Linked DNA regions of Methylococcus capsulatus. The protein of the gene in region 1 interacts with the protein of each later gene in a pairwise test. Links are inferred from orthologs where the notes say so. Each region holds a gene or a part of one and is shown in the gene's direction. Other genes may lie near its edges. The genes, in order: ssb and recO.

The links.
Region 2: the proteins of ssb (region 1) and recO interact in binary tests that used the Escherichia coli proteins (3 or more experiments, as listed by UniProt). The link is inferred for Methylococcus capsulatus from one-to-one orthologs.

The regions. Positions count from the first base shown.
Region 1 is NZ_CP104311.1:1,380,163-1,383,460, forward strand. The notes cover bases 102-3,081. They hold ssb (single-stranded DNA-binding protein), read left to right. Parts: upstream 102-1,320; coding sequence 1,321-1,842; downstream 1,843-3,081. Other genes in these bases: N4J17_RS06785 (MFS transporter), read left to right, coding at 102-1,286; zwf (glucose-6-phosphate dehydrogenase), read left to right, coding at 2,222-3,081. Also shown: more of N4J17_RS06785, read left to right, coding at 1-101; more of zwf, read left to right, coding at 3,082-3,298. UniProt on the Escherichia coli protein: Plays an important role in DNA replication, recombination and repair. Binds to ssDNA and to an array of partner proteins to recruit them to their sites of action during DNA metabolism. Acts as a sliding platform that migrates on DNA via reptation.
Region 2 is NZ_CP104311.1:2,750,590-2,753,859, forward strand. Bases 254-3,205 are described here. They hold recO (DNA repair protein RecO), read left to right. Parts: upstream 254-1,341; coding sequence 1,342-2,070; downstream 2,071-3,205. Other genes in these bases: rnc (ribonuclease III), read left to right, coding at 254-448; era (GTPase Era), read left to right, coding at 445-1,326; N4J17_RS13465 (hypothetical protein), read left to right, coding at 2,224-2,760; miaB (tRNA (N6-isopentenyl adenosine(37)-C2)-methylthiotransferase MiaB), read left to right, coding at 2,882-3,205. Outside these bases: more of rnc, read left to right, coding at 1-253; more of miaB, read left to right, coding at 3,206-3,270. UniProt on the Escherichia coli protein: Involved in DNA repair and RecF pathway recombination.

The DNA.
Region 1 (3,298 bases):
TGCCGGTGTTCTCGATCTATGCGCGCGATTTGCCCGACGCGACACCGGCCTTGATCGGCCTGGCCATCAGCGCTTACGGCCTGACGCAGGCCGTGTTCCAGATTCCCTTCGGTGTCTGGTCGGACCGCTTCGGCCGCAAGCCGCTCATCGTCATCGGCCTCCTGATGTTCGCTGCCGGCAGCGTCATGGCGGCGGTGGCCGATTCGATCTACGGCATCGTTGCGGGCCGGGCGCTGCAGGGGGCGGGTGCCGTCGCCGGGGTGATCATGGCGCTGGCCGCCGACCTCACCCAGGAGGAGCACCGCACCAAGGCGATGGCGCTGATCGGCATCAGCATCGGGATTTCGTTTGCCTTTTCGATGGTCGCGGGGCCGGTGCTGTCTGGATGGATCGGCGTCAAGGGCATCTTCTGGAGCGTGGCCGGGCTGGCACTGCTGGGCATCGTCGTCCTTTATTCCGCCGTTCCGACACCGCAGCGGGTCCGTTTTCACCGTGACACCGAGGCTCAGCCCGCGCGTTTTTCCAGTGTGTTGACCAATCCCGAACTGGTGCGTTTGGATTTCGGCATCTTCACCTTGCACGCCATTCTGACCGCGACCTTTGTCGTCCTGCCACTGATCCTGCGCGATGAACTGCGTATGGATACGCCGGACCACTGGAAAATCTATCTGCCGGTGTTCGTGCTGTCGATGGTCAGCATGGTGCCATTCGTGATCGTGGCGGAGAAGAAGCGGCAGATGAAGCCGGTTTTCCTGTCCTTCATTCTGCTTACCGCCGCCGTCGACGTGGGTCTTGCGGGTCTCACGCCGACGCTTCTGGGTCTTGGAACGCTGCTTTACCTGTTCTTCACCGGCTTCAACCTGCTGGAAGCCACCCTGCCTTCGATGGTTTCCAAAGTGGCTCCGGCCGACCTCAAGGGCACGGCCATGGGGGTTTATTCCACCACCCAGTTCCTCGGAGCCTTCGTGGGCGGTGCCGGCGCGGGGTGGATTCAGGGACACTATGGCATTCCGGCCGTGTTCCTGTTCTGCGCCGGCATCGCTCTGCTGTGGCTGGCGGTGGCCTTCGGCATGCAGAAGCCGCGGCATCTGAGCAGTCTCATGGTCAATCTCGGCGAAATCAGCGCCGCGGCGGCGGCTGATCTCTCGGCCCGCCTGCGCGGCGTCCCCGGCATTGCCGACGCCGTGGTCGTTCCCGATGAGGGGGTAGCCTATCTCAAAATCGAGCGCGAGCGGCTGGACCGGCGCCGGCTCGAAGCACTGCTCAACGAAACGGCGAGCGCCTAGCCGCCAGCTCAAGGTATACAACGGAGAATCAAGCATGGCCAGTCGAGGCGTCAACAAAGTCATACTCATCGGCAACCTGGGCGCAGACCCGGAAGTGCGCTACATGCCGAGCGGCGGCGCGGTCGCCAATCTGCGCATCGCCACCAGCGAATCCTGGAAAGATCAGCAGACCGGCCAGACTCAGGAGCGTACCGAATGGCATAGCGTGGTGTTGTACCGCCGCTTGGCGGAAATCGCCGGCGAATATCTCAAGAAAGGCAGCAAGGTTTACATCGAGGGCAGCCTTCGGACCCGCAAATGGCAGGACAAGAACACCGGCCAAGACCGCTATACCACCGAAATCATCGGCAATGAAATGCAGATGCTCGACCGTGCCGGTGGAGGGATGGGCGGCGGCGGAACGGGGGCGGGCGAACCCGACTGGGATGCGCCGCCGGCGGGCGGCGGCTCCCGGCCGCGCAGTTCGGGGGGCGGTTATGGCGGAGGCAGTACCGCCGGGAGCGGCGCCGGAAGCAGCCAGTTCGACGAAGGATTCGACGACGACGTGCCGTTTTAAAAGGCCGGTCTCGATCATGACCGGAGGGGTTATTCCACAGGGTCTAACGGTCGGACCACCTTGATTTCGCTGGGAGACACCATCTCGTAAACGATGCCTCGCCAAGTGATACGTCGGGTCATGTCGGCGGCGAGGATGTTGTACGGATAGAGGACGACAGAAGAGTAACGACGAGGGGAATCGGACTATCTGAGCCAGCGTCCGGGCACGTTTCGCACATGCCATTGGCGAAACCGATGGCATCGATTCGATTGGACGTTGGGGGGTGCGGCGAATAGCATTGGAGGTCGGAAGAAGTCCGGTCTTCCGGGAAGGGCATCGGATGTCATCCTGGATCAGGCCGGCTGATGATCGATCTCTCAATATAGAGGATCAAGCCATGAGTCAGCTCCAACTTCCCAAATCATTCAATCTGGCGTTTTTCGGCGGTACCGGCGATCTGGTGACCCGCAAGCTCCTGCCGGCAATGTATCAATGTGACAGGAACGATCTGCTGGTTCGGGATGGGCGCATCTATTGTCTTGGCCGGCAGGACCTGACCCAATCGGCGTATCTGGCGAAGATCGAGGAAAAAGCCCGGGAGTTCGTCCCCAAGGCGGATTGGGACGACGGCCTGTGGTCGGCTTTTCGCTCCCGCTTGCAATATGTCCGGGTGGATGCCGGCGAGCCCGCCGAGTACGTAGTCCTGAAGGAGATCCTGGAGGGCAATCCGGCCGAGGTGAATGTGTTCTTCCTATCGGTCGCGCCGTCGTTATTTACCACCGTATGTGACAATCTGGCCCGCCAGGGTCTCAACCGGCCGGACTGCCGGGTCGTCCTGGAGAAGCCTCTGGGGCACGATCTCGCCTCTAGCAACGCGATCACCGACGCGGTCGGCAAGCATTTTCGGGAAAACCAGATCTACCGGATAGACCATTATCTGGGCAAAGAGTCGGTGCAGAATCTGATGGCGCTGCGGTTTGGCAACGCGCTGTTCGAACCTTTGTGGCGGCGGGAATGGATCAGCAATGTACAGATCACCATTGCCGAAGAGGTCGGAATCGGCAGTCGCGGCGGGTTTTATGAAGGCACGGGCGCGTTACGGGATATGGTGCAAAACCACCTGCTGCAATTGCTTTGCTTTATTGCCATGGAGCCCCCGGTCAGCCTCGATTCCAATGCAATCCGCGATGAGAAGCTCAAGGTGCTGGAATCCCTGGTACCTTTCAAGGACGAGGATGTGCTCAAGAAAACAGTACGCGGACAATACCGTGCCGGCAAAGTGCGGGGAGACCCGGTGGTGGCGTATACCGAAGAAGCCGGCATACCGCCAGACAGCAAGACCGAAACCTTCGTGGCGATCAAGGCTGAGATCGCCAATTGGCGGTGGGCGGGGGTGCCATTTTATCTTTTCACCGGCAAACGCCTGCCTAAGCGGCTTGCGGAAATCGTGATCAATTTCCGCGATGTTCCTCAC
Region 2 (3,270 bases), 1.4 Mb from region 1 along the record:
GATTGCCCGGGAGCTGGAGCTGGGCGAATACCTCATCCTGGGTTCGGGCGAACTCAAGAGCGGCGGCTATCGGCGTGACTCGATCCTGTCCGACGCTCTGGAGGCCATCCTCGGCGCCGTACTGCGGGACCAGGGCATTGACGCCTGTCGGGCACTGATCCTTAAGCTCTTCGATCGCCCCCTGTCCGCATTGTCGCTGGATGACTGGAAAAAAGATCCGAAGACACGTTTGCAGGAACTGATGCAAGGACGAGGACTGCCTCTTCCGGTTTATACCCTTATCGACCAGTCGGGGCTGCCGCATGACCAGCATTTCCGTGTGCGCTGCGAGATACCGCTGGCCGTCGAACCCTGTGTGGGCGAGGGCAGTTCACGCAAGAAAGCCGAACAACAGGCGGCGGAAAACATGCTCAACCGCCTTTCGGAACAATCGAGGTTCAGAGTTTGAAATCGGGTTACGTGGCTCTGGTGGGCCGTCCCAACGTCGGCAAATCGACACTGCTCAACCGTCTCTTGGGGCAGAAGCTCAGCATCGTCTCGCGCCGGCCACAGACCACCCGCCATCGCATCCTCGGGATCAAGACCGACGGGCGCGGCCAGGCCATCTATGTCGATACCCCTGGCATCCACGGTTGCGCGCAGCGGGCGATGAACCGCTATCTCAATCGCACCGCGATTTCCGCCCTGCTCGGGGTCGATGTCATCATCTGGCTGGTGGATCGGGCGGGCTGGCTGCCGGATGATGAACTGGTCATGGCACGGATCAAGGAGGCGAAGCTTCCTGTCATTCTCGTGATCAACAAAGTTGACCGTCTCGAGGACAAGGATGTCTTGCTGCCATTTCTCGCCGAAGCGAATGCTACCGGGCTGTTCTCCGAGATCGTGCCGATTTCGGCGCTCAAGGGCGTCAACCTGGCGGTGCTGGAAGAACGGGTTCTGGCCCTCCTGCCCGAGGGTGAGCCGATCTATCCGGAGGATCAGATTTCCGACCGGCCGGAGCGCTTCTTCGTGGCGGAGATCATCCGCGAGAAGCTGTTCAACCGTCTGGCGCAGGAAGTGCCGCATGCACTCACCGTCCAGATCGAACAGTACAGGGAATCGCCGACCCTGGTCCGCATCCACGCCGTCATCTGGGTGGAGCGGGAAGGCCAGAAAGCCATCGTCATCGGCAAGGGAGGCGAGGTTTTGAAACGGGTGGGTGAGGCGGCGCGCAAGGATCTGGAACGCATGCTTGAGCGGCGCGTCTACCTGGAACTCTGGACTAAGGTCAAGCGCGGCTGGTCGGACAACGAACGGGCGCTGCAAGGTCTGGGCTATGCCGAATGAACCTGGCCGGAGCCCATGCCGTCTGAAGCCCCGCGCCATGGTGATCAGCGCCGGGTCCTGCTCGACCGCGCCTACATGCTGCATCGGCGTGATTACCGCGAAACCAGTCTCCTCCTCGAACTGTTCACGCTCAGGCATGGCCGCATCGGCGTGATTGCCAAAGGCGCGCGTCGCGGCCGGCAGGGATTCGCCACGATATTGCAGCCGTTCGTCCCCCTGTTGGCGTCCTGGTCCGGCCGCGGCGAGCTTGCCAACCTGAGCCATGCCGAGGCCGCTGGCACTGGCGTTCGGCTGCAGCACACCGCCTTGTTCTGTGGCTTCTACCTGAACGAGCTTCTGGTGAAGCTGCTGCCACCGCACGATCCCTATCCGGAACTCTTCAGCGCTTACCGAGACGGGTTGAAAACACTCGCGGCGGGCGAAGACTTGGAATCCGCGCTGCGCATTTTCGAACTATCGCTGCTTGAATCCATTGGCTATGGTCTGCAACTGCGGGTCGAGGCCGAGAGTGGGGAGGCCATCCGGCCGGAGCGCCTTTACAGCTATCGGATCGACGCCGGCCCAGTTCCCGCCGGAGACGAGGCCGGTGCGGTGCACGGAACGACCCTGCTGGCGCTGCACGACCGCCGTTTCCCCTCGTCACAAACCCGCACCGAAGCCAAACACCTGATGCGGCGGATCATCGCTCACTATTTGGACGGCCGCACTCTCAAGAGCCGCGAGCTGTTCCGCAGCTCATTCTGATTTCGCGGACCGAAAACCTCCAGCCCCGTATAGCCGGCCTTTCCCGTACCCGACCAGTCCATTGACAGCGGCCGGCAAAAGTAATATGAGTTTCCTTGACCCCGGCGGGTCATGCCGGGACATTGGTACCGTAACATGGTAAGGAGGTGCGTCATGAAACGACTGTATTACCTGGCGGACAATCTCGACAGCGTGGAGCGGATATCCGACGCCTTGCATAAGGAAGGCATCACCGACTGGAATTTCCATGTCATCAGTAAGGATCAGGCAGGTCTTTACCGCCGTCACATCCATTCGGCGAATTTCATTCAGAAGTCCGACGCCGTGCGCTATGCGGAGCGCGGAGCCATGGCGGGACTCCTCTTTTCCGTCCTCGGCAGCATCTATGTGGCCAGCGAGCAGCCATTCGGTCCGGACATGAGCGGGATGGTTTATCTTGCGATTTTCGGCTTCATTACACTCTTTGGCGTCTGGGTGGGTGGCCTGATGGGGATGGCCACCGAGAACCAGGCGATCTCTACCTATCATGACGACATCGATGCCGGAAAACATCTGATCCTCATCGATATCCGGGCGGAGGAGGAGGAAAGGGTTCGTGCACTCATGGCGCGTACCCATCCGGAGGCGCAGTTGCTGCGGGTAGGCTCGACGCTGATCAATCCTTTCAGATTTGCGCATCCTGCCGTCTGAGCTTTCGGCCACAGCCGGTTCCGGCTTTCCCCCGAGGCGCCAGGAGCCGGCTTTCTTAATCGGGGCGGGTAAGTCTGCTAGAATATGGCCATCCGCTGACAACGGTTCCCCGCCCTAACACATGCCGCAAAAGCTCTACATCGAGACCTTCGGTTGTCAGATGAATGAATACGATTCCGCTAAGGTACGGGATCTGCTCGAGGTTTCCGACGGTTTCGAACTCGCCCGATCGCCCGAAGAGGCGGACGTTCTACTGCTCAACACCTGCTCGATCCGGGAAAAGGCTCAGGAGAAAGTCTTTTCGCAGCTCGGGCGCTGGCGTCCCCTCAAACTCATGCGTCCGGAAGTCGTCATCGGCGTCGGCGGCTGTGTGGCGAGCCAGGAAGGCGAAGCGCTGCAGAAACGGGCACCCTATGTCGACATCGTGTTTGGTCCCCAGACCCTGCACCGTCTGCCCGCCATGCTCGAGCAAGTCAGACGCGAGCGGCGGCCGGTGGTGGACGTATCATT